2 regions of the Thioclava litoralis genome follow, and region 2 is predicted to be linked to the other one. Evidence: riboswitches for the same ligand, from Rfam matches in the RefSeq annotation. Region 2 holds a riboswitch; the other holds the start of a gene.
What was found. A riboswitch is a leader RNA that binds a small molecule or an ion and turns the genes downstream of it on or off. The one in region 2 is predicted to bind cobalamin.
Positions count from the first base shown of each region.

Region 1: it holds a riboswitch for cobalamin, as region 2 does, so the genes downstream of both, RPE78_RS15515 (ABC transporter substrate-binding protein) here and RPE78_RS13015 (energy-coupling factor ABC transporter permease) in region 2, are expected to answer to the same signal.

Region 1 covers NZ_CP135444.1:407,081-423,250, forward strand. The annotation lists gene RPE78_RS15485 (molybdopterin-dependent oxidoreductase) at 1-51, shown strand, start outside; gene RPE78_RS15490 (ATP-binding protein) at 66-2,633, shown strand; gene rimK (30S ribosomal protein S6--L-glutamate ligase) at 2,805-4,178, shown strand; gene RPE78_RS15500 (cell wall hydrolase) at 4,203-4,667, opposite strand; gene RPE78_RS15505 (D-amino acid dehydrogenase) at 4,792-6,042, opposite strand; gene RPE78_RS15510 (FUSC family protein) at 6,176-8,194, opposite strand; cobalamin riboswitch at 8,443-8,641, shown strand; gene RPE78_RS15515 (ABC transporter substrate-binding protein) at 8,742-9,770, shown strand; gene RPE78_RS15520 (FecCD family ABC transporter permease) at 9,791-10,798, shown strand; gene RPE78_RS15525 (ABC transporter ATP-binding protein) at 10,798-11,559, shown strand; gene RPE78_RS15530 (pseudoazurin) at 11,570-12,004, shown strand; gene RPE78_RS15535 (cytochrome ubiquinol oxidase subunit I) at 12,472-13,914, shown strand; gene RPE78_RS15540 (cytochrome d ubiquinol oxidase subunit II) at 13,930-14,979, shown strand; gene cydD (thiol reductant ABC exporter subunit CydD) at 14,986-16,170, shown strand, end outside.
Region 2 covers NZ_CP135443.1:2,633,727-2,649,896, reverse strand. The annotation lists gene cobN (cobaltochelatase subunit CobN) at 1-714, shown strand, start outside; gene RPE78_RS13065 (precorrin-3B synthase) at 711-1,901, shown strand; gene RPE78_RS13060 (precorrin-8X methylmutase) at 1,901-2,530, shown strand; gene RPE78_RS13055 (precorrin-2 C(20)-methyltransferase) at 2,532-3,248, shown strand; gene cobJ (precorrin-3B C(17)-methyltransferase) at 3,245-3,991, shown strand; gene RPE78_RS13045 (cobalt-precorrin-6A reductase) at 3,973-4,752, opposite strand; gene cbiE (precorrin-6y C5,15-methyltransferase (decarboxylating) subunit CbiE) at 4,751-5,941, shown strand; gene RPE78_RS13035 (cobalamin biosynthesis protein) at 5,938-6,315, shown strand; gene cobM (precorrin-4 C(11)-methyltransferase) at 6,312-7,097, shown strand; gene RPE78_RS13025 (cobyrinate a,c-diamide synthase) at 7,094-8,404, shown strand; gene cobA (uroporphyrinogen-III C-methyltransferase) at 8,401-9,135, shown strand; cobalamin riboswitch at 9,211-9,430, shown strand; gene RPE78_RS13015 (energy-coupling factor ABC transporter permease) at 9,484-10,149, shown strand; gene cobF (precorrin-6A synthase (deacetylating)) at 10,268-11,032, shown strand; gene RPE78_RS13005 (DUF262 domain-containing protein) at 12,164-14,167, opposite strand; gene RPE78_RS13000 (MobA/MobL family protein) at 14,608-16,113, opposite strand.

The DNA of each region.
Region 1 (16,170 bases), on a different replicon from region 2:
ATCTATTCGCGCAGCATCTGGCAGGTCGTGAAAATCGAGATCCTGCAATAAGGATCTGAACGGCTATGAGTCATCGGTTCATCCGCGATGTGACACGGCGAAACCGCTCGATTGCGGCCTTCGGGCTGCTGATCTTTGTGGCGCTGGCGATTTTCGGGATTACGCGGAACGCGCGGCAGGTCGCGTTGGAAATCGACACGCTCGCCAGTGCCAATTCGGACAGTCCGCAATGGACCCTGTCGCAGATCGAGGTCGAATATGACCGGATGCGTCTGGCACTTCTGTCCGCGCAGCCGGATGACCCTGACTCTGTCGATGAGTTCGGACGACGGTTCGATATCTTCTACAGCCGCATCCAGACGGTGTCGGAAGGGTCGGGATTCCGCGCCATATTACGGAATGAGGGCGGGGCCAAGCCCTTGGCGTCGATCCAGCTTTTTCTGGACCATACCGCCGCCCGTCTTGATGCGCAGCAGCCCTTCACCACGCAGATGAAAGCGCAGATCGAAAGCGAGGCGCGGTCTGCCGAAGGAGATCTGCGGGCCTTGGCGCTGACGGGGCTTGCGATTTTTTCCGAGCAGATCAAGGACCAGCGCGAGCTTGTTTTTGCGGCGCTTGTCAAACTGGCGGTGATGACGCTGGTGCTTTTCGCGATTTTGGCGGTCAGTGCCGTGGCCTTGTGGATCTTGTGGCGGTTCGGGCAGCAAAAGGCCGTGTCGCTGCGCGATGCCATGACGAGGATCACCGCGGTGGTGAATGCTTCGGTCGATGCGGTGATTGTGGCCGATGAACAGTCGCGCATTCTCGAGTTCAACGGGGCGGCGGAAAGTATTCTGGGTTGTAGCAAAGGCGAGGCGATCGGGGCAAGTCTGGAGGAATTCGTGGTTTTGCCCGAGGATCTGCAGCCGCGCAGGGGGCTTTTGGAACTTCAGGCCAAACGCGCCAATGGCGATGAGTTTCCGGCAGAACTGTCAATGCGCGAGGCGCAGGTCCATTCGGGGAAACTCCGCGTGATCTATCTGCGGGATATTTCCCGTAGGGTGGCGGCCAATGCCGAGCTGATTGCCGCGCGGGATCGTGCGCTGGCGGGCGAACGTGAAAAATCGCGCTTTGTTTCGGTGATGAGCCACGAGCTGCGTACCCCTTTGAACGGGTTGCTCGGATCACTCGAGCTGATCCGCGATACCCAGTTGGATGAGCGACAGGCGTCTTTTGTCGAGGCGATGGAGTTTGCGGGGAAATCCCTTCTGCATCATGTGAATGATGTGCTGGATGTCGAGCGGCTGGATGCCGGCAAGCTGGAACTGGCGAAGATCGATTTCGACCCTTATTCCCTGGTTGTTGATGTGGCCACGACCTTGCGACCGGCTGCGACGGGGCGCGGCAATAGCCTTTCGGTCGAGGCGACGAATTCGATTCCGAAGGCGGTGATCGGGGATCCGGCCCGCCTGCGGCAGGTGTTGATGAACATCATCGGGAACGGGATCAAGTTCACCCGCAACGGGGTGGTCCAGATCGAGCTGGAATATGCGATGGCGGGGCAGTCGCTGGAAATTCGCGTTATCGACAGTGGTATCGGCATTTCGCGCGCCGACCAAGAGCGGATTTTCGACGATTTCGTGTCGATCCTGCCGGTGGGCGCGCAGGATATTTCGGGCACGGGGCTTGGCCTTGGTATCGTGCGGCGGCTGTTGAAAGCGATGGGTGGCGAGATCCGCGTGGAGAGCGAGCCGGGGGAGGGCACGGTGTTCTGGTTCTCGCTGCCTGCGCCCTGTGCGATTGTGCGCCACTCTGCTGACCATCAGGCCAAAGACGCCGCCCCGCCGCCGCCGGTGCCGCCGCGCGACATTCTGATTGTGGAGGATAACGCGCTTAACCGCGAGGTTCTTCGCCAGATGCTTTTGCAGGGCCAGCACCGTGTTACAATGGCGATTGACGGGCAAGACGGGGTGGATGCCGCGCGCAAGCAGAAATTCGATCTGATCCTGATGGATCTCAATATGCCGGTGCTGGACGGGATGCAGGCCACCCGTATCATCCGCGCGGGCGAGGGGCCCAATAGCGATACGACCATTGTTGCGGTCACGGCGAATATCTCGCGCGAGGCCGCAGCGGATCTGCAGGCTGCGGGTTGTGACGATGTCGTGTGCAAGCCGATCAATCGTGCGGCGCTGAACCGTTTGTTGCAGGCCCATCATCGGCCTTCTGCACAGGCCGGAACGCCGGGGGACGAGTTTGTCGATCAATCCACGCGTGACGATTTGCTGGAAATGTACGGCCCTGCCGAATTTGCCACCCTGCAGGAGGCGTTCCTGCAGGAAGGGCGCAGACGGATTTCGGCTTTGCAGCAACATCTGATGTATGGTGATCTGGAGGCCTATGCGGGCGTGGCCCATCAGCTGGCGGGATCGGCAGGGATTCTGGGCCTGCAAAAGCTGCATAAGCTTCTGAAGATCCATGAAAATGCAGCGCGCGCCGAAGAGAAAGAGACCCTCTCGCAGCAGATGGAGGATCTGCTGGATCTTTGGGTGCGGGTCGAAGAGCTGATACAGGGGGCGGCGGCACGGACGGCAGGCTGGTCCGGCGCCTCGGAGACGCCGCTTGCGCGCACGGGGTCGAAGCTCTTGCACTAAGGGGGAACGCGCCTGTGAGGCGCAGGATCGTGTGGTGCGGGGCTCTTGCGTTGCGCCTGATTGATCGCTAGAGGCGGCGCGGAAGAGGCTGTTCGAGGATGGCCTCTTTTGTCATACGGGCGTCTTCCTCCCTGTGGCATGTTTTCACAAAATGCGCGAAAGGGTTGGCTGATGGCAAAGACGCCGTTGCAAATGGGGTGGGAAGAATGGCTGTCGCTGCCCGATCTCGGTGTGTCGGCCATTCTCGCCAAGGTGGATACGGGCGCGCGCACCTCTGCCTTGCACGCATCGGAGATTACGCTGAGCGGTCCGGCAGACGCGCCGTTGGTGCAGTTTACCCTGCATCCGGTGCCCGATAATGACGCGATTGCCATCCGCTGCGAGACACCGCTACTGGACCGGCGCGAGGTGACGTCTTCCAATGGCGAGACCGAGCAGCGCTATGTCATCGGCACCACGGTGGCGGTGGATGGCGAAAGCTGGCCGATCGAGATCACGCTGACCGACCGTAGCACAATGGCTAGCCGGATGTTGCTGGGCCGTCAGGCCCTGCGCGATCATGTGACGGTGCTGCCTGCCGTGCGCCGTCTACAACCCGAATTGAACTATGCCGCCTATGAGACGCTGGCCGCCGATGCGCAAAGCCGCCCCAGCCTGCGCATCGCCATCCTGACCCGCGAAGACAATTATACGACCCAGCGTCTGGTGGATGAGGGACGCGCGCGGGGCCATAAGGTCGATGCGATCGACACGACGCGCTGCTATATGGCGATCAATACGCTGGCGCCGGAAATCTACTATGACGGGCGCAAGCTGCCCCGCTATGATGTGGTGATCCCGCGGATCGGGGCCACGATTACTCCTTACGGCGCTGCCGTTCTGCGGCAGTTCGAAACCCTGGGCACCTATTGTGTGAACGGGTCTCACGGGATCATGGCCTCGCGCGACAAGCTCTGGGCGCATCAGATACTGGCAAGCGCGGGGATCGGCATGCCCGATACGGCTTTTGCGGCCTCGCCCAAGGACACGACGAATCTGATCGAGCTGGTGGGCGGCGCGCCGCTGATCGTGAAGCTTCTGGCATCGACGCAGGGCAAGGGGGTCGTTCTGGCCGAGACCCGCAAAGCGGCGGAAAGCGTGATTTCGGCGTTTCGCGGCCTGAAGGCGAATTTTCTGGTGCAGCATTTCGTGCGCGAAGCCGCAGGGGAAGACATCCGCTGTCTGGTGATCGGGGGCAAGGTTGTTGCCGCGATGAAGCGCAAGGGGGCCGAGGGGGATTTCCGCTCCAACCTGCATCAGGGCGGCACCGGCGAGGCGGTGAAGATCACCACGCAGGAAAGGCGGATGGCGGTCAAGGCGGCGCGCAGCTTCGGGCTGGGTATCGCGGGGGTTGACCTGTTGCGGGCGAAAGACGGGCCGAAAGTGCTGGAGGTCAATTCCTCGCCGGGATTTCAGGGCATCGAAACCGTCGCCAACAAAAACCTTGCCGAGCTGCTGTATCGGGAAATCGAGGCCCGTAAGGGGCGGGTGGTTGGGCTGGCCTAGGGCCGCCCCCGCCGCTTTAGGGTCTCAATAGCCGGTTATGCCTTCCAAAGGCGGCAGCGGGCTGGCATTCACAACGTTTTCCGGACGGCGTTTTTGATAGAAGGCATTGCCGCCGGTGGTCAGCACATAATCGATATTGTTATAAGAGGCGCGATAGCTGGCGGTATGGAAATATTGCGCGTTCTGGATATAGGGGTGACGCTCTCCGCGCAGCACGGCGCGGGCGGCCTCGCGCAGATAGGGAGCCGAGCGGGTGTCCATCTTGCGCGACATGATCCCGCGGGCAAACTGGTTTTTCTGGCTGACGACACCGCAGACGGTGTTCGGGAAATCCGGTGACTTCACACGGTTCATCACCACGCTGCCCACGGCCACCATGCCATCGCGGCTGGAGCGGTTGGATTCGAAATACATGGCGCGTTCCATGCATTCCTCCGGCGTGGCCCGATGGCCAAGCCCGCATCCGGATAGAAATCCGGCGCAGGTCAGTGTGAAGACCACAAAAAACGGGGAAGCGGCGCGTTGGGGCAAGATGGTTTTCCGTATGAAAGCAGTCCAGAACCTGCCGGATAATTTACGTCGGCCCGCTATCGGGGCGCAAGCGGTGCAACGATTATTTTCGCACCCTGTAGGGGGCTGCGGAAATCGGGCTCGGGGTGCCGCTGACCAGATCGGCCAGCAAAGCTGCCGCGCCTGCGGCCATTGTCCAGCCGAACGTCCCGTGACCGGCATTGACATAAAGCCCCGCAAGCGCGGTCTCTGCGATGAACGGCAGATTGGTCGGTGTGGTGGGGCGCTGACCGGCCCAGAATTGCGCCTCTTCGGCCACATAGCTGTCGGGGAACAGGCTTGCCAGCGACAGGCGCAGGGTTTCCAGATGGCGTCGGGTCAGCCCTTGTCGCCCGCCTGCAATCTCGGCGATGCCCCCCACGCGGATCGTGTTCTCCAGCCGTGTCAGCGCCACTTTATAGGTGTCATCCAGCACGGTGGATTGCGGCCCGTAGGCAGGTATGCGCAGCGGCACCGTCATCGAATAGCCCTTGAGCGCGGCAATCGGCAGGTCCAGCCCCAGCGGGGCCAGCAGGGCTGGTGTTTCGTGACCGGTGCAGAGCACCACCCGTTCGGCGCGCAGCGCCTCGCCCTTTTGGTCCATCGCCCCTCTCACATGGCCGTTTTCCACCAGAAGGCCGGAAACAGGGGTGTCATAGCGGATCTCGCCGCCCCGTGCGACAAAGGCGGCGGCAAGCTGTCTGGTAAAAAGGCAGCAGTCACCGGTTTCATCCTGCGGCATGTAAAGCCCGCTGACGGGCGGTGTTTCGGCCCGTTCCAGCCCCGGTTCCCTGGCAAGGCAGCCCGCGCGGTCCAGCACCTCATAGGGGATCTCGCGCTGATCCAGATAGTCGGTATGCAGGCGCAGATCCGTCAGGCTGACGGGATGGCGGAACAGTTGCAAGGTCCCGCCAAAGCGCTGTGCATAGTGCAGTGGCACAGTGTCGCGAAGGCGGGCCATCATCGCCTGACTATAGACCGACAGGGCCATCATGGCCTGAATATTGGCCGTGTAGCATTTTGCGCGGCACTGGCGCAGGCTGGCCAGCATCCAGCGCAGATCACGGCGCGACAGAGGGGGGGATATCGCGAAAGGCGTGTGGGTCTGTAACAGCCATCTGGGCAGTTTGCGCCAGATTTTGGGGGCGGGCCACGGCGCGGTATAGCCGGGGGTGATCATCCCCGCATTGGCGTGGGATGTGCCCTCGGCGGCGGTGCTTTGGCGCTCGATCAGGCAGACATCATGGCCTTGCTCTTGCAGCGCCCATGCGCTGGTCGTGCCGATCACACCTGCCCCGATCACCAGAATTCTCATCGCCCTTGCCCCAGATATCCGCGGTTTCTCGGGCGTATCTTCGCCTCCGGCGGGCCGATGGCGAGAGAAATCCGGCGTGATCGCCGGATTTGCAGGGAGAGGGTCGGACGTTTGCCTAGCAAAAAGGCGCCGCTCAGGCTTTCAGATAGAGGTCAAGCCGGTTTTGCAGCAACTCAAGCGCCTTGCGGAGGTCCGTGGGCGAGGTCTGCGCGGGCAAAGCGGGCAGGGAGGCATCGCCCGCATGGCGGATGGCATCGGCGAAAGACTGCGCGGTCTGCCGGAGCAGATGCTCTTTCTCGGGATCGGCTTCGGGCGAGATCAGCGCATGGGTGGTCACCGCCCCCGCCAGCACCCGCAATGCCCCCAGAACATCGCCCGCCGCGTTCAACTGGTCGGCACCGCGCCGCCCTTCCATCAGCTTGCGCTGGCGGATGGTCTCGGCATTGGTGCTTTCCAGTCCGGCCTGACGACGCAGCGCATCGACCGGCTCGGGCAGGCTCGTGCTGCCCACGGCGGCGGCGGCATAATCCATATTCGCCTGCACGGCCTGCGCCAGAATATCGCGGAAATGCGGCTCGGCGCGTCCGGGCCAGAGGGTCGCCCCAACGATAAAGGCGATGACCGACCCCAGAATATTGTCCAGCGCCCGCGAGAGGGCAATGCCGTGATTGGGCATGACCAGCTCGGTCACCAACACGAAGAGCGCGCTGACCCCGATGGTGAAGATCGTATAATTGACCCGTTTGAACGCGATGGTGATTGCGGATGTCGGGATAATGACGGCCAGAAGGGGCAGTTGCCCCGGCGACAGGGCCAACAGGCCAGCGGCAAAAAGCCCCCCCGTAATCGAGCCGAGCACCCGTTCCAGCATGCGCGGCCATGTGGTCGAGAGCGCGGGCTGTAGCACCACAATGGTGGCCATCGTGGCCCAGTAGAAATACTTCATCTCCAGCGCCACACAGACCAGATAGGTCACCACCACTGCCACCGTCAGACGCAGGGCATGGCGCAAGGTCGCATCGGGGATCTGCCGCCAGCTTGGGCGCGGCGTGCCGTCCTGCTGCGGCGCGCTGCCCGACAGGCTGTCGCCGCGCAGATGTTCGGCAAAACGCAGGAAGGCTTCGGCCAGATTGCGCACCACGGCCTGACTGCGCGCACCGGCGCGGTCGGCAGCGCGGGCAAGGTCCTCGGCTTCCCAGACCAGCCGCTCGGGATGGGGATGGCGGGTCATGGATTGCATCTGCGCCTCGCTGAGCAGGGCGCCGATACGGGCCAACTGTTCGCGAAGGGGGGCTTCTTCCTCGGGGCTCAACGGATCGCTGAGCATATGGTCAAGGGCAATCATGGACGCAAAGATCCGGTCGGCGCTGCCCAGTTCTGCCATGAACTGGGTATGGCCATTGCCCAGACCAAGGATCGTGCCGCGCGCGCGTTCGATGGCGGCCCGCAGCGCGCGACGGTATTCGGGTTCTGCCGCCCCGAGGATCTCTTCGCGGCCCAGACGTGCGGCCATGGCGCTGTTCATCTCGGCCAGACGGGTGAAAACCGAAGCGATCGCGCGCCGTGCAGGCCCCTGCGAACGCAGCTTCCAGATCCAGAAACTGAACACCAGCGCCCAGATCCCGCCCACGAGGAACGCCCCCGCCAGATGGAGCGAGGCGACCGGATCATTGGGAAACCCGACGGCGACCCCGCCCACCACACAGATGAGCGTGCCCGATTGGGCCCCGCTTGGTCCGAAGATGCCGCCCAATGCCGGCAGGAAGATCAGCGGGATCAGCGTCAGGCTGGCATAAAGCGGGCCAAGCCCCGCGCTGGCCGCACCGAGAAAGGCGGCAAGGGTTCCGGCGGCCACGAAGGCGCCCATTGCGCGGATACGGGTCCGGTCGCGCCCGCCCGGATCGCAGAGGCAGACCCAGAACGCTGCGAATGCCGCCCAAAGCAGTTTCGGCTCGCCGCTGGCGGCGGCGGTCAGCACCATCACCGCAAAGGCCAGCGAGGCGCGCAACCCTTCGGCGACACCAATGAATTCCGGCACCATGCCGATGGAATATCCCTCGAGCCGCCGCGCCATACGGTAGATCAGCGAACGATGGGCGGCGGGAGACGGCGGCCTGCCATTCTCCGGTCCGGTAAAAAACGGCGAGGCCATGCGCGGAATGCTCCCTTTAGGCTTTAGGCAGTCTTGCTGCCATTTTAGGCTGCAAGCGCGGGGAATTAAATGGGCAAAACTGTCGCGCAGGGACTGGGAAGGTCGGGCTGGCCTTGGTGCAACAGCTGGCGGTTCGGGGCGGATTGCGTGCAAGCGCCCCTTGCGGGCGGCTCCTTGCGGCATTTGGCGCGCAGAGAGCGGCATCGTGCAGTTGGGGGCTTTGGCCGCTTGACCTCGGGGCGCGGGGGTGACAAACACATCGCGTCGGTATCCGAGAGGATATAATAGGGAATCCGCCCCGTGGGACTACGGGAACCGGAACTGCCCCCGCAACTGTAGGCGAAGAGCCGGACCGGAATCCACTGAGGCAGGCATCGACTGCTTTGGGAAGGGCGGTATGGCGATGAGGCGCCAGTCAGGAGACCTGCCGACATCGGATTTTCAAACCGGACGGGGTGTGTCGGTGGGTTGTCTCCCTTCGCCCTGCGGGGCGGCGGATCCGTCATCCCATATGGTGCTTTCCGGTCCTTCTGAAGGAATTGGGCATATGAGATTGATTTTACCGGCCGGTCTGGCACTGCTTTTGGGCAGCACGCCGCTTTGGGCGCAAACGCCAGCACAGACGGGGGCTACGCAGTATCCGCTGGTGCTGGAAAATTGCGGCAAACGCCTCACGATCGAGGCGGCACCGGAGCGCGCGGTGACGATCGGACAGTCGGCGACCGAGATCCTCTATTCGCTGGGGCTGGCAGGAAAGGTCAAGGGCACCTCGGTGTGGTTCAATCCGGTGCTGCCGCAATTTGCCGATGTCAATGCGACGATCCCGCGTCTGGCCGATAACGATCCCAGTTTCGAGAGTGTTCTGGCGCAGAAGCCGGATCTTGTTGCGGTGCAATATGAATGGCATGTCGGGCCGAGCGGTATTGTCGGCACGCGCGAGATGTTCGACGATGTCGGGATCAACACCTATATCATGCCCGCCGATTGCGACACCAAGGACAATTCGACCGGTGGCGACGGCACGCGGGTCGGGGCCTTTGCCCCCGAGCAGGTCTATAAAGGGATCACCCAGCTTGCCGAGATTTTCAACGTGCAGCCCGCAGGCCGGACATTGGTATCGGCGTTGCAGGCGACAGAAGCCCAAGCCGTGGCGCGCGCGCAGGCGCTGGACCTGCCCGAAGGTCTGTCGGCCGTTTTCTGGTTCTCCTCGGCGGATCTGGAGCTGGACCCCTATGTGGCCGGTCGTCTTGGTGCGCCGGGCTATATGATGGGTAAACTCGGCATCCGTAATGTGATCGAGTCGGACGAGGAATGGCCTACCGTCGGTTGGGAGACCATTGCCAAAGCGGATCCGGATGTGATCGTGATCGCCAAAATGGACCGGCGCCGCTTCCCCGCCGATGATGTCGCGGCCAAGATGGACTTTCTGAAGACCGACCCTGTGGCAAGCCAGATGAAAGCCGTGCGGGAGGGGCATATCGTGGTCATGGATGCCCATGCGATGAGCGCGACCATGCGCAGCATCTACGGGCTCGACAGCCTGTCGCAAGCGCTTTCGGATATGACCTTCGAATGAGCGCCTCCGCCGCGCCTTGGATGGTCTGGGGGGGGATCGCGCTGGTCCTTGCGGGCACTGTGCTGACAGGGGCGGCCATTGGCGAGACCCGCCTGCCGCTGGCCACCGTCTATAAGGTTCTGGCCAATCATCTGTGGCAGGCGGGCTATCCGCTGGACCGCATCGATGCCGGTATCATCTGGAGCTACCGTCTGCCCCGCGCCATTGTCGCCGCCAGTTGCGGGGCGGGGCTGGCCTTGACGGGGGTGGTCTTGCAGGCGCTTTTGCGGAACCCTCTGGCCGATCCCTATCTGATGGGGCTTTCGGCAGGGGCTTCGACCGGTGCGGTGCTTGTCAGCGTGGCGGGTATCGGCGCGGGCGCCGTGTCGATGTCTGCGGGGGCATTGGTCGGGGCGCTGGCCGCCTTCGGGGCGGTGGTGGCGCTGGCCCATGCCATTCCGGGCGGCGGGCGCGGCAATCAGGGGGCGGCGGCCATCATTCTGGCGGGGATCGCGGGGAGCCAGATGTTCAACGCGCTCACCGCCTTCATCATTGCCCGCTCTGCCAATGCCGAACAGGCGCGCGGCATCATGTTCTGGCTGATGGGCAATCTGTCGGGCGTGCGCTGGGAGGACGTGGCCCCGGCGGTCTTCGTGACCTGTCTGGGCGTCGGGCTATGCCTTTGGTACCGGCGTGCACTGGATGCCTTTACCTTCGGTGCCGAGAGCGCGGCCTCGTTGGGGGTGGATATCCGCAGGACACGCGGCTTGCTGATCACGGTCACAGCGGTGATGGTGGGGGTTCTGGTGGCCAAAGTAGGGGCGATCGGCTTTGTCGGGCTGGTGGTTCCGCATGCGATGCGCTTTCTGGTCGGCACCCGCCACCAGCGCCTTGTGCCGGCCTCGGCGCTGGCGGGGGCGGTGTTTCTGGTGGCGGCGGATATTCTGGCCCGCATCATCGTTCCGGGGCAGGTGCTGCCCATCGGTGTGGTGACGGCGCTGGTCGGGGCACCGGCCTTTGCCCTGATCCTGATGCGGGGCGCGCGCTGATGGTCCTGCATCTCGAGAATGTTTGCGCCAAGGCGCATCGCACGCCGCTGCTGCACGCGATCACCCTGCAACTGGAGCCGGGGGAATGTCTGGGCCTGATCGGCCCGAACGGGTCGGGGAAATCCACCCTGATGCGGCTTATGGCGGGCTTGGGCAAACCCGCCTCGGGCGAGATCCGTTTTGGCGCAGTGCCATTGCACAGGATCTCGGCACGGGCGCGAGCGCAGAAGATCGCCTTTGTCGAACAGCAGGCCGAAACCACCGACCGTTTGCGGGTGCGCGAAGCGGTCGAATTGGGACGCATCCCCTTTCTGTCGCCCTTGCGGGGCTGGACCGCGCAGGACGACGCGCATGTGGCCAAGGCCTTGGCGGCGCTGGATATGCAGGGCATGGAGGACCGTCTCTGGCATAGCCTGTCGGGGGGCGAGAGGCAGCGGGTGCATATCGCACGGGCATTGGCGCAGACCCCCGAGTTACTGCTTCTGGACGAGCCGACAAACCATCTGGATATCCGCCATCAACTGGCCCTTATGGGCTTGGTGCGGGCATTGCCGGTGACGCGGGTGATCGCGCTGCATGATCTCAATCAGGCGTTCGGCTGTGATAGGGTCGCCTTGCTGGAGCACGGTCGACTGCGCGCGATCGGCCCCCCGTCCGAGGTCCTGACGCTGGACCATCTGCGCGGCTGCTTCGGGGTCGAGGCGCAGCATATCCGCGATCCGGACGGCAGGCCCTTGCTGCATTTTATACAGGCATTATGAGGATAGTATATTGAAATATTGTGCAATTATTGGATGTATCGCGGTGGCGGCGCTGCTATTGCCCGATGCCGTGATGGCCGAAACCCATGAGGTCAAGATGCTGAACCGCGGCGCGGGAGGGGCAATGGTCTATGAGCCGGATCATCTGACAATCGCCCTTGGCGACAGCGTGCATTTCGTGCCCACACAAAAGGGCCATAACGCGGCTTCGATCAAGGAAATGCTCCCCCAAGGCGCAACTCCGTTTCTGGGGCCGCTCTCGAAAGAAGAGACCGTGCGCTTTGATGTGGCGGGGCGCTATGGCATCAAATGCACGCCGCACTACGCGATGGGAATGGTCATGGTGATCGATGTCGGGGAAACGGTCGACCCCTTGCCCCAGACCCTGCCCGACACCATTCCGCGCCGCGCCAGAGAGCGTTTCGAGGAGATCCTGTCGCGCTAGTCATGGACGGCAAGCGGGATTGGTCCTGACAGGTTAGCTGGCGTCAAGCGGAGGCGATCCGCTTGGCGCTTTTGTGTACGTATGGGGCCTTTGGTTTCTCTGCCGCGAGAGGGATCAGCGCGAAATGGTTAAATTACAGTTAAAACCTGAGATGAGGATTTTACCATAGGGCATTGAAACATCTTTATTTTACTGAATCCCCACCAATTTCCTTCAAGGCGCATATCTATTCATTTCCTGCATGAAGACCGTCAGGCAAGTTGTTATTAACAAAACGTAAACCCCGATATGTGCCGCGCGAAAAGATGTATTCAGCATTGGACAATTTGTCCAATGCCGCGCCTTGCACTGCGGGTTTAGGAACGGGCGCGTCAGCAAATGCGGCGTTGTTTCCTGATATCGGGCATGAGGGCCTTTTCCGGCCTCGGCCAAGGGCTATGGGCGCTGCCACAGCAAAAGGCGTTGCGATGCAACCAGATCCACTCAGTGTCCTGATCTCGCGGATGGATTTCGCGCTGATCTCTTCCGTACATATCCTGTTTCCGCCGCTTACGATCGGCCTTGCCATCATCCTGTTCAGTTTCGAACTGGCATGGTTCCGTACCAATGATGAACGCTGGTACCGGCTGTGCCGCTTTTTCGAGAAGCTCTTCATTGTCAATTTCGGCGCGGGCGTGGCCACCGGCGTGACGATGGAAATGGCCTTCGGGATCCTTTACGGGCCGTTTTCACAGGCTGCGGGGCCGTTTTTCGGGCAGGTGCTGGGCTATGAGACCATCACGGCGTTCATGTATGAGGCCGGTTTTATCGGTCTGATGATCTTTGGCTGGGGTAAGATCAGCCGCAAGATGCACCTGTTTGCGACATTCAATGTGGCGCTGTCCTCGACGCTGTCGGCGATGTGGATTCTGGTGGCCAATAGCTGGATGCAGACGCCGACCGGGATCGAGTTCAAGGACGGGATGTTCCATGTCACCGACTGGCTGGCCGCGCTGTTCAATCCCAATGTCTTCGCGGCTTTCCCGCATATGCTGCTGGCGGCGGTCGAGCTGTCTTTGTGTTTTGTGGTGGCGGTCTGCGCATGGTTCGTCTTCAAGCGCCGTGAGGTCCAGCTGTTCATCCGTCCGCTGCGTTACAGCCTTGTCGCGCTGGCCGTTGTGGCGGCGGGCCAGATCTATCTGGGCGATCTGCTGGGCGAGAATGTGCTCGAGCATAAACCGGCGGCGCTGGCGGCGATGGAGGGCCAGTATGACACCTATGATGCCGATGGGAACGCCAATACCGCGTGGAACGTCATCGGCTGGCCCAACAAGGAGGGCACCGGTCTGGCATGGTCGATCAAGATCCCGCATGCGCTGTCGCTGATTGAAACCAAAACGTGGAATGGCGCGGTCGAGGGGTTGAATACTTTCCCCGAAGACGAGCGCCCGCCGGTGGTGCTGCCGTTCTACAGCTTCCGGATCATGGTCGCGATTGGCGGGGCCATTCTGGCGGTGGCGCTCTGGGGGGGCTGGCTGAGCTACCGTCGTCAGCTCTGTGCCAGCTATGCGCCGCTTCAGCGCCGCTTCCTGATGGTCTGTATCGCGATGGTTTCGCTACCGTATATCGCGGTCATTGCGGGGTGGTGGACGCGCGAGATCGGGCGTCAGCCGTGGATTGTCTACGGGATGATGCGGGTCGAGGATGGCATGTCCAACCTGTCGGTCGGTCTGGCCAGCTTCTGGTTTGCGGGCTTTGCCATTTTCGAATGCGCCGTGATTGCGGGCACGATCTGGTATCTGCTGAAGGTCTGCCGGAACGGGCCCGACCTGACCAGCCCCGTCGCGGGGGACGGAGAGGAAACGCTGGGCGAGCTGGACCTGCCCGAAGGGCCGCATGCGAAACGTCCCGAATATATCCGTCCGGTTTGAGGGGAGAAAAACGAGATGACCCAACTTGATGACATGCAGTATTTCCTTGCCAATGCCTGGTGGCTTGGTCTGGGGGTTGCGATGCTTCTTTATATCGTGCTGGACGGGGCCGATCTGGGGGCAGGGATTTTCGGGCTTGTGGTGGGCGACCATGACGAGCGCGGCGCGATCATGGCGGCGATGGCGGGCACGTGGGATGCCAACGAGACATGGCTGATCGTGGCGGGCGGCATTCTTTTCGGCACCTTCCCCTTTGTCTATGGCTCGGCGTTCCATTATCTGATGGTGCCTCTGGCCTTCGTGCTCTGGGGGGTGATGTCGCGGGCGGTTGCGATCGAATTCCGCCATCTCGCGTCCGAGAAATGGCAGCGCTTCACCGATTGGGTGTTCGGCCTGTCCAGCCTGACCGTCACCTTCTTCGGCGGCATGAGCGTGGGGGCGGTCCTGCAGGGCTTTCCGCTGGTGCATGAGGCCGGAAAGCTGCCCTATTATGCGGGCGGTGCCTTCAATTTCGTCTCGGCTTTCTCGATCTGGACGGGGATTGCCGCCTGTGTCGCGGTCACGCTTTCGGGGGTGCTTTTCGTGCGGGCGCGTTTTGAGAAAACCGAGCGTATCCGGCAGGATGCGGCCCGCTGGACGGCTGTGATCTTCTGGCTGGCAATCGGCTCTGTGCTGGTCACGCTGGTCTGGAGTGCGGTGCTCTTCGACTGGGCGCGCGACGCGTGGTTCGGGCGGCATTTCTGGGCATGGGGGCTGTTCGGGCTGGCCGCGCTGTGGTGCATCGAGCAGGTCCGCCGCGACACGCTGCGCGACCGTGATCTGGCAGCGATCCTGTGGTATAACGCCGCTGTGCTGATCCTTGGTCTGGGCATGCTGGTCACGCTGCATCCCTGGCTTGTTCCGGGGACCTGGACCATCCGTGACGGGGCAAGCCCGCAGGTGTCGCTGATCACCTTCACCATGACAATGGGGGGCTTCCTGCCGGTTATGATCATGTATAACTGGTACCAGATCTGGGTCTTCCGTGCGCGGATTTCCAAGCTGGTCGCCTACGAGCACCACTGAGCGCGCATGTCTGTGCCCGCCCGCCCGCAAGCCCCGCGTCCCCTGCATGGGGACGCCGTCCGGCCCATCGAAGGCTGGCTGCGCCGTCATGGTCTGGCGGGGCGCAGCGTTGCGGCCCTGTCGGTCTGTGCAGCGGTCGGTTCGGGGGCGATGGTGGTGCTGCAGGCCTATGCCACCGCCCGCATGATTACGGCGGTGGTGGTGGATGGGGTCGCGCTTTCGTCCTTGCAGGGCGATATATCCTTATTCATCATTTCCATGATGTTACGAGCCATTCTTGATGTTTTGCGTGAAGGGCTGGCCTTCGAGGCAGGGGGCAGGATCCGCGCGCATCTACGGCGGATCATCCTGCAGCGGATCGGGCATGCGAGGCTGCAGGATCTGCCGCCTTCGGGCGAGGTCGCGGGCATCCTGTCCGAGGGGGTTGAAGCGGTTCAGGACTATTTCGCGGCCTTCCTGCCCCAGCGTCTTGTTGCGGCTCTGATCCCTGTGCTGGTGCTGGTCTGCGTGATCCCCTTCGACTGGGTCAGCGCGCTGATCCTTGCGGTGACCGCTCCCGTCATTCCTGTCTTCATGATTGTGGTCGGCAAGGGGGCCGAGGCGCTCAACCGTCGCCAATGGCAGCGCTTGATGGTGATGGGGGCGCATCTGTTCGACCGTATCGCGGGGCTGGTGACCCTGCGCCAGCTTGGCGCGGCGCGGCGCGAGGCGGCGCTGGTTGCGGCCATGTCGGAAGGCTATCGCAGCGTCACGATGAAAGTGCTGCGTCTGGCGTTCCTGTCCTCGCTGGTGCTGGAATTCTTTTCGACCATCGCGGTGGCGATGGTGGCGGTCTATGTGGGGTTCCGCCTGTATTACGGCGATCTTACCTTTTTGCCGGGACTGTTCGCGTTGCTGGTCGCGCCCGAATTCTTCCGTCCGCTGCGCGAGATGGGCCAGCATTATCATGCACGTATGGCGGCCATCGGTGCGGGCGAGGCGATGATGGCGTTGATCGGCCCCGATCAGCCCGCCGCCACAGGGATCGCCGCCGCAGGGATCGCCCCGCGCGACTGGCGGATGCTGCGGGTGGAGGCGTTGAGCTTTACCCATGCCGACCGCTCTGCCAGCACCGATGTCGATGGGGACAGCGTGGGGCCGCTCTCCTTCACACTCGAACGCGGGCGGAGCCTTGCGGTGATGGGCGCAAGC
Region 2 (16,170 bases):
GCCAGAACCCCGCGCGTTTTCGGCCCCAAACCCGGTCTTTACGGGTTGAATATGGGAGAGGCGCTTGAGGATTATTCCGATGAAGGGCGTGTGATGGCGGGGGAGGCATGGCTGAATGCTTCGTCCCATGCGATTGATGCCAAAGGAAATATCATGCCCGCCCGTGCGGCACTCGAGATGCGGCTGGCAGAGGCGGATACATTCGTGCATCTGCAGGATCTGCCCGAGACGGATCTTCTTGTGGCTTCGGATTATGCCGCGCATGAGGCGGGGTTTGCGGCGGCAATGGCGCGTCTGGGGCAGGCGGCCCCGAAATCCTACCATCTGGATGCCACCCGTCCCGATCAGCCCCGTGCCCGTGCCTTGACGGAAGAAATCGCCCGTGTGGTGCGGGCGCGCGCCGCCAATCCGGATTGGGTCGATAGCATGATGCAGCACGGCTTTCGTGGCGGGGCTGAAATTGCCGCGACACTGGATCATCTTGCCGCGTTCGCGCATCTGTCACGCGCTGTGCCGAGCCATCTGTTCGACCTCTATTTCGAGGCCACTCTGGGCCGCAGCGAGGTGGTCGATTTCCTTGAAAAGGACAATCCGCAGGCACTGGCGGCGATGTGGGATAGGTTTCGGGCCTTGTCTGATGCTAACCTCTGGGTTACGCGGCGCAATTCGATTCAGGATGCGCTGGCTCAAACCGCTTTGGGAGCAGATGAATGACACAGGCCACAGGGCAGCCGCAGGCCCCGCAAGGCAATGCAGCGCAGATCAGGGGGTGGTGCCCCGGTGCCCATAGACCGATGCTGTCTGGCGACGGGCTGGTGGTGCGGGTCCGGCCTTGGTACGGGCGGCTGACGAAAGGGCAGGCAGGGGCGCTGGCGGGCCTGTCCGCGCAATTCGGCAACGGTCTCATCGACCTGTCCTCGCGCGGCAATCTGCAACTGCGGGGGATCCAGCCCGAAGATCACGAGGCCGTGCTGAAGGCGCTGGCACCGTTGGGGCTGCTTGATCATTCGCTGGCTGCCGAGACGCGGCGCAATGTCATCACCCAGCCCTTCTGGCAGATGGGCGATCTGACCCAGCGGCTTGGCGATGCGCTGAGCGCGGCGCTGGCCGGTGAGGACGGCCCCGCGCTTCCGGCGAAATTCGGCTTTGCGGTGGATTGCGGCGAGGTGCCCCTGTTGCAGGACGCCTCTGCCGATATCCGGCTCGAACGCGGGCAGGCGGGGTTGATCTGCCGTGCGGACGGGGCCAGCGCCGGACGTCCCGTGACCGCGCAAACGGCTGTGGCGGCCTGTCTGGAGATGGCCGAATGGTTTCTGTCCAGCGGCGGCATGACCGAAGGGCGTGGCCGGATGCACCGGCATCTGGCGCAGGGGGCGGATCTGCCGCCTGCATGGCGCGAAAGCCCCAAACAGAAGGGGGCGGCGCCCCCCGCTCCGGAGCTTTTGCCACAGGGTGCGTTTTTTGGCGTGGCCTTCGGGCAGATCAGGGCCGAGGAACTGGCCGAGATTGCCAGCTATGGCAAGCTGCGTCTGACGCCGTGGCGCATGGTTCTTGTCGAGCAGGCCCGTGAATTTCCGCATATTGCCAGTGCTGTGACCAGGGCCGATGATCCGCGCCTGCGGATGTCTGCCTGCACGGGCGCGCCTGCCTGCCCGCAAGGTCTCAGCCCGACGCGGCCTCTGGCACAGAAGATCGCCAGACAGGGCCTGCCGGCTGGCGGGCACCTGCATATCTCGGGCTGCACCAAGGGCTGTGCCCACCCGCAAGACTGCGACATGGTGGCGGTGGCGACCGCCAGCGGATGGGCCTTTGGCCGGAACTGCCGGAGTTCGGCGCTGGCTGCGGGGCATTTGAGTGAAACCGAATTGACCAAAGAAATCAGAGAAGGCGCGGGGGACTAATGCCGCATTTATACGAAACCGACGGGGCCAAAATCTACGCGGAGAGCTTTGCGACGATCCGTGCCGAGGCCGATCTGGCACGGTTTGACACGGATGAAGAACCGGTTGTGGTGCGGATGATCCACGCCGCGGGGCTGGTGGGGCTGGAACGCGATGTGATATTTTCGCCGGGCATGGCCAGCATTGCCCGCGCCGCCCTTCAGGCGGGGGCCCCGATCCTGTGTGATGCGCGGATGGTCTCGGAAGGCATCACCCGCGCGCGGTTGCCTGCGCAAAACGAGGTGATCTGCACCTTGCACAGCCCCGATATCGTCGAGCGTGCGAAGGCGATGGGCAATACGCGTTCGGCGGCGGCGCTGGAGCTGTGGCGCCCGCATCTGGCCGGTGCGGTGGTGGCCATCGGCAATGCGCCCACGGCCCTGTTCCATCTGCTCAATATGCTGGAAGACCCCGACTGCCCGCGTCCGGCGGCGATTATCGGCTGCCCTGTCGGCTTTGTGGGGGCGGCGGAATCCAAAGAGGCATTGATGCAGGATCTGCCCGTGCCCTCGGTCATCGTGCGCGGACGCTTGGGAGGCTCGGCGATTACCGTGGCGGCAGTCAACGCGCTGGCCAGCCGGAAGGAATAAGATGGGCAAGCTTGTCTGTGTGGGGCTGGGCCCCGGCGATCCCGATCTGATGTCGGTTCGGGCGCATCGTCTGGTGGGGGCGGCCCGTCATGTCGCCTATTTCCGCAAGAAGGGGCGGATGGGGCAGGCGCGCCGCATCGTCGAGGGCCTGTTGCCGGACGGGGTCACCGAATATCCGATGGATTATCCGGTGACGGTCGAGATCCCTTTTACCGACCCCGAATATAACCGCCTGCTTTCGGAATTTTACGACGATTGGGCCGAGCGCCTTGCCATGCTGTGTCAGGGGCAGGATGTGATCGTGCTCTGCGAGGGCGACCCCTTCTTCTACGGCTCGTTCATGCATCTCTATACCCGCCTCAAGGACCGTATTCCCGTTGAGGTCGTGCCCGGAATTACGGGGATGTCGGGCTGTTGGACGGCGACCGGCGCGCCGATCACATGGGGCGATGATGTGTTGACCGTTGCGATGGCGACCCTGCCCGAGGCCGATCTGGCGGCACGGATCGCGCAGACCGACGCGCTTGTGGTGATGAAGATCGGACGCAATCTGCCGAAGCTGACCCGCGCGTTGCAGAGCGCCGGTAAATTCGGGGATGCGTGGATCGTCACGCATGGCACGATGGACAACCAGACCGTGCGACGGCTTGACGAGGTCACCGGCGAGGTGCCCTATTTCTCGATTGTTGTGGTGCATGGGCAGGGGCGCAGACCATGAGCGGCTGGTTGCAAGTGGCGGGGCTTGGCCCCGGTGACGAGGATCTGGTGACGCCGCAAGTGCAGGCCGCGCTGTCCGGGGCCACCGATATCATCGGCTATATTCCCTATGTCCGCCGCGTGCCCGACCGTGCGGGGCTCACCAAGCATGAAAGCGACAATCGGGTCGAGCTGGACCGCGCCCGCCATGCGCTGGAACTGGCCGCCAAGGGCGCGCGGGTGGTGATTGTCTCCTCCGGCGATCCGGGGGTGTTTGCAATGGCTTCGGCGCTGTTCGAGGCCCTTGAGGCGGGGCCGCAGGGCTGGCAGGATCTCGATATCCGTATCCTGCCGGGCATTACAGCGATGCTGGCGGCCAGTGCGCGGATCGGGGCACCGATGGGGCATGATTTCTGCGCCATCAACCTGTCGGATAACCTCAAACCGTGGCCGATCATCGAGAAGCGGCTGCGGCTTGCGGCACAGGCCGGATTTTCGATGGGCTTCTACAATCCGCGTTCGGCCTCGCGCCCGCACCAGTTCGGTCAGGCTTTGGCGATCCTGCGCGAAGAGTTGCCCGCAACGGTGCCGGTTTCGTTTGCGCGCAATGTCTCGCGCCCTGACGAACGGATTGTGACGGTGCCTCTGGGGCAGGCCCGTGAAGACATGGCCGATATGCGCACCGTCGTGATTCTGGGCACCGCCGAAACACGGCAGGTCGGGCGGTTCACCTATACGCCGCGCTCCTATCCCGAGGCATCCTGAACGCCATGATCTCCCGCGGCCCCTGCACCGGTGCTTTCAAGCCAGCCCAGAACGTCATCGGCGTGATGGAAGATCCGGCGCCCTGTAAGTATGGGGCGTTCGATCATGATCACCGGAATCTGCAACTGCCGGGCCGCCTCGATTTTGGCTTCCGCCCCGCGTCCTCCGGCGTTTTTGGCCACCACAAGCGTGATGCGATGCTTGGACATCAGGGCCAGATCCTGCGCCGTCTCGAACGGTCCGCGTGCCAGCACGACCTGCGCATCGGGCAGTGGCAGCGGATCGGTGGGCGGATCGACAAGACGCAGCAGGTAATGATGCTGGGGCGCCCCAGCGAAAGCCGCAAGGTTCTGCCGTCCGATCGCCAGAAAAATGCTGCCGGGCGTGGCGGGCAGCGCGGCGGCGGCGGCTTCCATATCGGGCACGGATCGCCAGCGGTCGCGCGGCCCCGCCTGCCAGGGCAGCCGCTCGAAGCTGCACAGTTGCACAGATTCTGCCGCACAGGCATGCAGGGCGTGGCGGCTCATCTGCGCGGCAAAAGGATGGGTCGCGTCGATGACATGGGTGATGGTCTCGCGCCGCAGATAGTGGCGCAGCCCTTCGATACCGCCAAATCCGCCCACCCGAAGCGGCAGCGGCTGCGCCACCGGCGCGCGGGTGCGACCGGCATAGGAATATACCGCGCTCTGGCCCGAAACAGCCAGAAGGCGCGCCATTTCAGCGGCTTCGGTGGTGCCACCCAGAAGAAGGATACGGGACATGGGTAAGCCTTGGCTGCACATAATCGGTTTGGGCGAGGATGGACCAGCGGGACTGTCGGATGCAAGCCGCGAAATTCTGGCACGCGCGGACGTCATTTTCGGCGGGCCGCGCCATCTGGAGTTGGTGGGGGCGGGGGCGCGCGGGCGCGCGTGGCCGATCCCCTTCGATCTGGCCCCCGTTCTGGCGCTGCGCGAGGGACGGCCTGCAGATCTGGAGGTGGTGGTTCTGGCGTCGGGCGATCCGTTCTGGCACGGGGCGGGCGGATCTCTGGTGCGCCATCTGTCGCCGCAGGACTGGATCTGCCATCCGGCGGTCTCGTCGGTGTCATGGGCTGCGGCGCGGCTGGGCTGGCGGCTGGAAGAGGTGACAAGCTTCGGTCTGCATGCCGCCCCGCTGGCCCGCATGCGGGCGGATTTGCAGCAGGGCGCGAAGCTGGTCGTGACGTTGCGCGGCGGTGCACAGGTGCCCGACCTCGGGGCCTATCTGACGGGCTTGGGCTTCGGGGCGTCGGAGCTGACGGTCTTCGAGGCGCTGGGGGGGCCGAGAGAGCGCCGTCACCGGATGCGCGCCGATCAGGTGGCAGGTCATTTCGGCGCACCGGTTCTGGTGGCGATTGCCGTTGCGGGCGGGCAGGGCCTGCCGCGTGGCTTCGGCCTGCCCGATGATCTTTTTACCCATCACGGCCAGATCACCAAACGCCCCGTTCGAGCGCTGACGCTTTCGGCGCTGGCCCCGCGTATGGGCGAAAGGCTCTGGGATCTGGGGGCGGGATGCGGCTCTATCTCGGTGGAATGGGCTTTGGCAGGCGGGCGGGCCAGCGCGCTGGAGCCGCGCCCAGACAGGCTGGCGCAGATCGGACAGAACGCCGCGCAATTCGGTGTCGAGCACCGTATCGATATCCATGAAGGGCAGTGGCCCCAGACCCTGCCATCTGCCGCCCCCGATGCCGTTTTTATCGGTGGCGGGCTGTCGCGCGAAGGGTTCGAAGCGCTTTGGGCGCGGATACCCGCAGGCACACGTCTGGTGGGCAATGCGGTGACGCTGGAAAGCGAAGCGCTGTATCTGGCGCTTCAGGCCGAATGTGGCGGGCATCTGCTGCGGGTCGAACTGGCCGAAGAGGCCCCGCTGGGGCGCATGCGTGGCTGGAACAGGGCACGACCGATCCTGCAATGGAGTGCCATCAGATGACGCGGGTGCTGGGAGTGGGGCTGCAATCGCGTGCCGAAAGCGCGGCCCTCGCGGCGCTTCTTGATGCCGCCCGCGAAGTTGCGCCCGACATGCTGGCGATCCTTGCGGATAAGGCCGATCATCCCGCGCTTCAGACCGTGCAAGCCGCTGGTTTGCCGGTCTGCCTGATTGCGCGCAGCCGTTTGAACGGGGTTGCGACCCCCACATATTCGGCCCGCGTGGCCGAGAGGTTCGGCACCGGCTCGGTGGCCGAGGCACTGGCGCTTGTGGCGGCAGGGCCGGAGGCGCGGATCGTGCAGCCAAGGGCCATCTCGCCCTGCGGCACAATGACGACCGCCCTTGCCGACAGCCTGAAGGGAGAGAAGAAGGAATGACCGTTTATTTCATCGGCGCGGGCCCGGGGGCCGCCGACCTGATTACCTTGCGCGGGCGCGATCTGATTGCCGCCTGTCCGGTCTGCCTCTATGCCGGATCGCTGGTGCCCGAGGCGCTGCTTGCGCATTGCCCGAGCGGCGCGCGGATCATCAATACCGCTCCGCTGTCACTGGACGAGATCATCGCCGAACTCCGTAAGGCGCATCAGGCCGGGCAGGATGTGGCGCGGCTTCATTCGGGGGATCTGTCGATCTGGTCGGCGATGGGCGAACAGCTGCGCCGTCTGCGTGCCGAGGCCATCCCCTACGAGATCTGCCCCGGCGTGCCCAGCTTTGCGGCGGCGGCGGCGGCACTTGAAACCGAACTGACCCTGCCCGGTGTCGCGCAATCGCTGGTGCTGACGCGCACCTCGGGCCGCGCCTCGCCCATGCCGGAAAACGAGACGCTGGAGACCTTTGCACGCAGCGGCGCGACCTTGGCGATCCATCTGTCGGTGCATGTGCTTGACGAGGTCGTCGCGCGGCTGACCCCGTTTTACGGGGCGGATTGTCCGGTGGCCGTGGTCTGGCGCGCAAGCTGGCCCGACCAGCAGATCCTGCGCTCGCATCTGGGCGAGGTGATTGCCGCCAGCGACGGGCTGCGCGGGCGCACGGCACTTATTCTGGTGGGGCGGAGCCTTGCGCAGGAAGGCTTTGCCGAGAGCTGCCTTTACGCGGGCGATTACGACCGCCGCTACCGCCCCGTGGGCACCGCGCCGCGCTTTCCGGAGGGGCAGGAATGATCCCCGACGGGCTGATCGTCTCGGCCACCGGATCGGGCACTGGCAAAACCACGCTGACATTGGGCTTACTCCGCGCCTTCCGGCGGGCGGGCGTGGTGGTCCGCCCGTTCAAGGCGGGGCCGGATTACATCGATCCGGGCTTTCATCATGCGGCCTCAGGCATGGCCTCGGCCAATCTTGACAGCTGGGCGATGCCGGCGGGGCTGATGGGGCAGATCATCGCCACTGCGCAGGGGGCCGATCTGGTGATCGCGGAAGGCGCGATGGGGTTGTTTGACGGGGTCGCCGCAATCGGGGCTACGGCGCGCGGGACGGCGGCGGATCTGTCGGCGCTGACAGGCTGGCCCGTGGTGCTGGTGATCGATGCATCCGGTCAGGCACAATCGGTCGGCGCGGTGGCCTTGGGCTTTGCACGGCTGCGCGCCGATGTGCGGGTGGCGGGCGTGGTGGTCAACCGCGTGGCCAGCCCGCGTCACGAGGCGATGGTGCGCGAGGGTCTGGCCGCAGCGGCTGTGCCCTGTCTGGGCTGCCTGCCGCGGGTAAGGGGGCTTGAAATGCCCTCGCGCCATCTGGGGCTGGTTCAGGCCAGCGAGCGCTCCGAGCTTGAGACACAGATTGACGCGATGGCTGATCTGGTGACCGCCCATCTGGATCTGGCGCAGATCCGTGAACTGGCCGCACCGACGCAATGTCCCGCAGGGGACGGACGCCCCGTTCCCCCGCCCGGACAACGCATCGCGCTTGCGCAAGATCAGGCATTTTCCTTTCTCTATCCGCATCTTGTAACAGGATGGCGCGCCGCAGGGGCCGAGATCATGCCCTTCTCGCCGCTGGCGGATGAGGCCCCCGACCCAAGCGCCGATTGCGTCTGGCTGCCCGGTGGCTATCCCGAATTGCATGCAGGGCGTCTGGCTGCGAACGGGCGTTTTCTGGCGGGTCTGACGGCTTTGGCCGGAACCCGCCCCGTGCATGGAGAATGCGGCGGCTATATGGTGTTGGGGCAAGGGCTTGTCGATAAGGACGGGCACCGCCACCAGATGGCAGGATTGCTGGGGCTCGAGACATCCTATGCGGCGCGCAAGATGCATCTGGGCTACCGGCTGGCCACCTTGGCCGCGCCCATCCCCGGTCTGGCGGCAGGCCAGAAGCTGCGCGGGCACGAGTTCCATTTCTCGACCATCCTCGCGCAACCCGATCTGCCTTTGGCCGAGGTGGTGGATGCGGCGGGTGCATCGGTGGTGGAAACCGGCTCGCGCAGGGGCTATGTCAGCGGGACATTCTTTCACCTGATTTCGGAGGTCGCATGAGCGGTTTCGTCAGTTTCGTCTCGTCGGGTCCGGGGGATCCGGAGCTTTTGACCCTGCGCGCCGCCGACCGTATCCGGCAGGCCGACGCCATCCTGTTCGATGATCTCTCTGCCGGACCGATCCTTGATCTTGCACGCCCCGATTGTGACCTGATCGGCGTTGGCAAGCGGGCAGGGCGCCCCTCACCGAAACAGGACCATGTCAGCCGCCTTCTGGTCGACCATGCCCGCAGCGGCGGCAAGGTGGTGCGGCTGAAATCCGGCGATTGCGGTATTTTCGGGCGGCTGGAAGAAGAACTGGCCGCCTGCCGTGCGGCGGGGATCGCCTTCGAGATCGTTCCCGGGGTGACGGCGGCCTCTTCGGCGGCGGCGGCGGCGCAAATCCCGCTGACACGGCGGTTGACGGCGCGGCGGTTGCAATTTGTCACCGGCCATGATGTCACGGGGGCGCTGCCCGACGAGATGAATATGGCCGCGCTGGCCGATCCGCAGGCCGTTACGGCGGTCTATATGGCACGCCGGACCTTTGTTGCGCTGTCCGAGCGGCTGGCCGAGGCGGGGCTGGATCTGGACACTCCGGCGCTGATGGCCGAATCGATTTCCCATCCCGACGAGGTGATCTGGCGCGGCACGATGCGCGCGCTGGCGGCCAAGATAACGGCGGAACTATCCGCCGGAGCCGTGTCGCAAAAACCGGCATTGATCTTTTACGGGGCGCTTGCCCCCGGCTGAGACGCGAATCCGAGACAGCTACAGAGAAAAACTTCCGCTCGGGGCTTAGGTCTTATTGACCTGAGCCCTTCGCTTATTCAAAACCGGAGAGACGGTTTCCGGCAGCCAAGAGGTGTTGCCGGATGAAAAGGGAATCCGGTGCGGTGTAGCCATCAGGCGCCAAATCCGGAACTGCCCCCGCAACTGTAAGCGGCGAGTCCGCGCCTGACAGCCACTCCGGTCCGAAATCGGGGGAAGGCGGCGCGATGGCGATGAACCGCAAGTCAGGAGACCTGCCGTGCGTCGGGGCGCAAGCCCTGTCTGTTCCATCAATCACGCCGTCGGGGTCGACGGCAGGGAGATACCGCTATGCATATCGAACCGGGCGTCGTTACGGGCGCCAAACTGTTTCTGAGCTATGCCACCGCCGCAGGCGCGGCCACCTATGTCACCCGCGAGGCGATCAAAACCCTCCATCTTGGCGATCTGCCGGTCACGCTTGCACGCGCCGTTGCGGCCACCGCTGCCGTTTTCGTATTTTTCGAAGTTTTTCCGCATCACGCGGTCGGCGTGTCCGAAGTCCACCTGATTCTGGGCTCGACGCTGTTTTTGACTTTGGGCCTTGTGCCGGCGGCCATCGGTCTGGCAATGGGGCTGCTGCTGCAGGGGCTGTTCTTTGCCCCCTTCGATCTGCCGCAATATTTCATGAACGTTACCACGCTGCTGGTCCCGCTTTTTGCGCTTTCGGCACTGGCCAAACGTCTCATCGCGCCTCACACGGCCTATGCCGATATCACCTATCGTCAGGCACTGGTACTTTCGACCGCCTATCAGGGGGGCGTTGTCGCCTGGGTCGCGTTCTGGGTCCTTTATGGCGAGGGCGTCTCGGCGGCGTCTTTGGTAAATGTGGCGACCTTCGGCATTGCCTATATGTCGGTGATCCTGCTGGAGCCGCTGATCGATCTGGCCGTTCTGGCCGGTGCCAAGGCGATCGGGCGCAACCGTTTCGTGCTTTCGCGGGTCTATACCGCCTGAGGCCGCGCGACGGTTTCGCGGAAGAAACGGGGCGAAGAACTGGTGAGCCCCGTTCCAACCTGTTAAAGACAAGGCGCGTTCCGCAAGGGGCGCGCTTTTCATCTTTCGGGGGAGTAGGATGTTCCATCTGTCGCTGATCGGGATCGGGGCCGGTAATCCTGACCATCTGACCTTGCAGGCCATTGACGCGATCAGGGCCTGCGATGTGATCCTGATCCCGCTCAAGGGCCCCGGGAAAGACGATCTGGCCGAAGCGCGCCGCGCGATCTGTGCTAGGGTCATCGGCACGCAGGGGCCACAGCTGCGCGAATTCCGGTTGCCGGTGCGCGACCCCGCCCAACCCGATTACCGTCGCAGGGTCGATGACTGGCATGACGACATTGCCCGCATCTGGGAGCGCGAATTGCACGCGGCCTTGCCAAAAGGCGGGCGCGCGGGGTTTCTGGTCTGGGGCGATCCGTCGCTTTACGACAGCACCCTGCGCATTGCCGAAAGGGTGGCGCGCGCTACCCCGCTCGAACTGAGCGTTGTGCCCGGGATCACCGCGATACAGGCGATGACTGCGGGCCACGCGATCCCGCTGAACGAAATCGGTGCGGCCGTGGCCATCACCACCGGACGCAAACTGCGCCAGGAGGGCTGGCCCGAAGGCATCGGGACGGTTGTCGTGATGCTGGATCAGGGCGGAGCCTTCGAGGCTCTCGACCCGGAAGGTCTCGAGATTTGGTGGTCCGCCTATGCCGGTATGAAAGAAGAAATCCGCTTGAGCGGCCCGCTCTCGCGCATGGCACCGCAGATCATGAAGACCCGCGCCGCGGCCCGCAGAACCCACGGCTGGATCATGGATATCTATCTGATGCGCAAAACACGGCACAGCGCCTGAGGCAGAAAGGCGGGAAACTATCGCCCCCGGGCGATAGGCGCATGGTCCCTGCCTGGCATGGGCCACGCTCGAACCGCGCTCGACACCGCATATCTGAAGGACGCATATCGGAAGGATCAGGAAAAGGTCGATACCGCGGACCGACTGGCCCAACGGTACGAACCCTGAGAACCTGCACTCGTAAAACACGCCACTGTGCTTGGCCGCGTCATCGAAAGGGCATCCACTTCTGGAACGAGCGGAGCCGATCCCGAAGCCAAGCAACCGGATTTTCGAACAGTATCCGGATTAAAAGGAAACTCGTTACGCTTTCAGCCTACTTTCGTAAGCTAGGCCGTTTTATAAATTGATCTGCCTAACGCACAATCCGCATTTGCGCGCAGGCGATATGCGGAGATATCATAAGACAATTACACATATTTGTGCTAAGGGGATAAATAGACCCAATATACTGATCAAAACATATTGGATTTCTTTTTCTAACCATAACAGGGCCGATCCCCCGCCTTCTGCTAGTGCAGGTCCCGCCGTCCTTTGCGCTCTGACCGCCGAGGGCGAACATCCGCTTTGAGCCCGTTCGGCTTCCGAGCTCCTCGACGGCGGTTTGTGCGCTTCCCCGAATTGCCCCAATCCCCCTTAAGAAGCCCCCCGTAAAATTCATCCTCGCAAAGACCGTACACTACTGGTGGCCTGTCAGTACAAGGTGATGTCTGTCGGTGACAGTTTCACGGGCGGGTGTACGACGGATGGCAGCGGGGTGTCCACTTTCGGGCCTATCAACGCTTTGCCGAGGTCAATGAAGGCGAGAATTTCACAAACGCTAGATTTGGCCGCCGCTTGAACGGTATGGGCATTGTTAAAGTTCCAGAACTGTCCAAGAAGCACATCCATCGCCGTGGGGCCTGCCTGAACGAGGTCGGCAAAGCCTATCTAAACGGGACGCGCGGCCTGATTGAACTCAAAGCGAAGGACCGAGCTGAACATCTGCGCGTCGTGTGACAGATTACCGGTATGGGTTACTACGGGTGGGAGGCGACTGGCCGGGCCGTCTCCCTACTCTCAGTCCAACTAGACGATATAATCAAAGTGATCGCTCAACCATTCGTCTCAGTCTCTTTGACCTATTTGCGTCTATGACTTGCGCCAACTGTCTGCCAAAATCAGATGTCCATCCCCAAAGTCGAGATACCAATCGTTCCAGCCATTCCGACTTGTCCGTGTAATGGTCCGCGATGCACCGGAAAATGTGCTGAACGGAGTGATCTGTCCCTCGACAACAAGCTGACCGTTCTTGATGATCCCTCTAAACACCTCACCGCTGTAAGTAAATTCACACAGAGTTCCATCTTCCGGTAAACCAGATCGTGAACCGCTGTTGTTTACTTCAACTGTTTTGGAGAAACCTTCATCGCGGATTGGAGAAATCCAGATACGTTTGGCCGATTTAAAGAGTATCTCAGCGCGCTGCTCTATCGTTTCCTCATCCCAATGATTCCATTCGTTCAAATCCCGATTCAAAGCCAAACTTGAATGAGCGCGAATGGCAGGCATCTTGGTCGCATACGGCCCATTGGAAACACTAGAATTGAGCTTTTGCGTTAAAAGCGTCAGATTCCCAATCGTATCAACTACCTTACCTCGGCGGAGCGTCTTAGATCGGAATTCCATATCGAAATCGTCAATCGAATCCGCATCTTCGTAGCCCGGAAGCGGCCATTTTTCCTGCCATTTTCGAGGCATGATATGCTCGATTGTCAAAGCAGACTTTATTTCTATGTTCTCATTCCGGTCGCTTCGCAGCTCAGTTTCGATTAACTCAAAGAGGTAGTTCAAACGATTCTGACGGACAGGACTATACTGATCGCGCGTCATCCAAGCGATGTTCCATTCCTCATCATCTGGCCATCTATCGATGTCGCTTTCACGCTCTGACAGGCTTTCGAACAGGGACTTGATTTGATCCCCAGGTGCCTCGCGCAGTTTGGGGATTAGGCCGACAAAAAGTTTATTGTAGTTTTTCGTTGTAAGGCGGCAGATGTCGCGTCGCAAAATATAGCTTTTTAGAATGGACAGGGCCTCGGGCAGACGATCACCAAGGTTCGCCTCGGTGGCCAAATACAGCACTAGCGGCAAAACGGTTGAAACATCAAATGCTTGCGCGAAGCGACCGAAGTCGCCAAGCGGGTCTGACTTACCCTGTCGGAACAAGTGTTCTTCTACTCTGGCAGATGCGGAAATCACTTCAAGCTCTGGAACAACGCTGGAAAATGGCCTCTGGTTCAAGATCCAGCGCCGATAGCTATCGTAAAGGTTCTCGATGGACACAAGACTTCCGATGTTCATCGACAGGTGATCGGTGAGCAACCAATCAAGCCTTGCGCTTGACTGTCGGCCTCTGGATGCAACCTGAGTCCAGAACGGCCTGTCCAGCGGCAACCAGTGTTGTTCATAAAGCTTGTCAACATTGAGCGACCCTTCCACTTGGCCCATACCTTTCGCGCGCTGGAAGATGAAGTTGCGCATCAGGTCACCCGGAGAAAGCTCCACCCCCCGACTGTTTAACGTTTCGAATATGGTCTGAGGGTCGTCACCACCTTCAAGCTCGATTGACACAATAGCCAATCCGTCCTTCAAGGCTTCGAATATCTTCTCAAAACGGTGCTCATCAAAGACACCGTCAACAACGACATGCTTTCTAATGGCGTCTTTAAGATATTCGTGTGCGAGCACTGATTTCTTGACGAAACCAACATCTTGTTGCTTCGGCAAAATGTCTTCAATTGATGCTTCCGGGTCAATTATTCCAGTGAATGACCTTCTATCCATCAAAGACGGCCAAAGTTTGAACCGTTCGATCTCGGGGTGCTCCATCACACCATCATTCAAAAGGTATTTTTGAAGCTCTGATGCATATCTTGAATCCGCTTCCAAAGCGACATCTCTAAGAGCTGCCAAGACTATTTGAAAAGTTGTCAACCGCTGCTGACCATCAATAATTTCGAACGCCTGAACCTGCTTACCAAAGGTCTTTATCTGGCCAATGACCATCGCGCCCATGAAATGGGGAACTACTGACATTCGATCTTCGTCAATTCGCTTGGCTATGCGCTCGATGTCTTCCCAAAGAAGGGGAATTTGAGCTTCGATGTTTCAAGCATACTGCCTTTGATACAGAGGTATTAGAAATCGCTTCTTTCCATCAAACAGCTCAATAATCGACCGCGTATAAGGCTTCATCTACTCGACTCACATTTTGTTTCTAACGCGGGATCGGCAGCTCCGCCGCGCCTTTTCCCGTTCGCCCCTCTCGGAGCCTATGACATGTGTACGATAGATGCACCCGGCTTTGAGCCAGTTACACTTCTAACCGACCAATACGAATCCAATGGCAAAATCTACGAGTTCGGTTCTTTTCACGGCCACCCGCGTAGCGACAGAGCTGGCCGGTCATAACATGTAATTTCGCCAGCGACGGTCAGAGACCACGATCACTCTGACGCTGTGAAAGCGCTTTGTGGGCTTCCTGCTGCGAAAAGCGCTCCCAATCCCGTTCCTCGCGTCTACGTGCCTGTTCCTCATCGTGGGCCAAATCGCTGGGCGGCGCGATGGATGTTGCTGCTTCCTTGGACTGTCCCGGCTCCGCACGATTCTTGGCCGTGTTGGGCGGGGCAGTTGGTTCGTCGAACTGGACAGAGGCCGTGGCGATTTGCGAAACGGCCCTCCCTGTGGCCTGCCAGATTGCCCGGTGTGCTGCATTGGCGGTCTTCTGGGCGGCGGCATAGGCAAGGTAGGACGCGACGCGTTTCGGGGTCGGCGGCAAGGCGCGACCCGCGATCATGGCCGCGCGTTGCCGCTTGATGTTTCCGCAGTATCGCATTGACCTTTGGGCCACGATGAACACCGGGAATGTAGTCCGGGCCATCTCCCCGCGGTTTCCGTCCCAGATTGACACGGTTGTTTGCTCTGACCCGTTGGAGTTCCGCGTTATCGCGCTTTTTCCAGTCCTTGCGCCGCCGCTCGATTTCAACCTTGCCCTGCTTGGCGTCGGTCAGCTCTCGCACCTTCGCGCCGAACACCGGACGGCCAGCCCCGCACACTGTCATTCTCCGGTCTGTCTCGACAATGTGGATGTGCCAGTTCTTTGCGCCTTCTCCATAGGCCTCGGGGTTAGGCGCGTGCAGTGCCCATGTGCTGGCGATGCCGTATTGATCCCGAAGCCACAGGCAATGGCTGCGCGCGACACGCTGTGCCGCTTCATGACCGCCCTCGCACAATTCATAAGGCAGTGCGATCACGGACTGGCGTCCGGGCCGTTCGTTGATTTTCTTCGCAACGCCCTCGGCCCCGTTCCACAGTTCCGCAAGGGTCCAGTCCCATGATCCGTCCGGGCCGACGACTTCCCAGTGGAGCACATCACCTTGGCCATCCTTGCGCCAGCAGGTCTTGTCCCGGCGCACATCGTACAGGCGGTCGCCGGTTATAAGCTTCTCGATCAGTTCACTGATCCCGATTGTGTCGTGCTCATCGGCGTCTTCGCTAAACTGACGCGCGGTTCGCTTGAGGGCATTGCGCTCGGCTTGGCAAATTGCTTCCGCCTGCCGGCTATCTTCGACTTGTGGGGTTGGATGCTCGTCCGCAATGATCACTTTGCCTTCGACACCGAGCGCCTTGCGCAAGTCCTGTTCCAAGATGCGATAGGCGCGCAGCTTGACCCCATCGGGGAAGCTGGACGCTGGCCCCTGGGCGATTTTCTCGATTAGAGAACGGAAATGCTTAGCCATAGTCAGCGCTATGGCGTTCATCATGTCGGTATAAAATTCGTGGTCGTTCATAACCGCCTCGATCATCGCCCACGCACGCTCGAAATCCGCAGATATGAAGGCACCGAGAATGCGGGCCTCTCTCTTGGAACGGGTGCGCAAGCTGACCGCCAAATGGCCGCGCGCTTGCAGGCTGGTACCACTGTCGTAACAAGGCACTGATATTTGGTTATTTTGTGATGGATGTATGACAATAACCGGATAGCGGCGGCGATACCACCACACGGCACCGCGTTTCGTCAGGTAAGCAATGCGTCCCATCTTTGGCTCCGACTTTTTGGGCGCAGTAAAAACCACGCTTTGGGGCACAGAGGGATA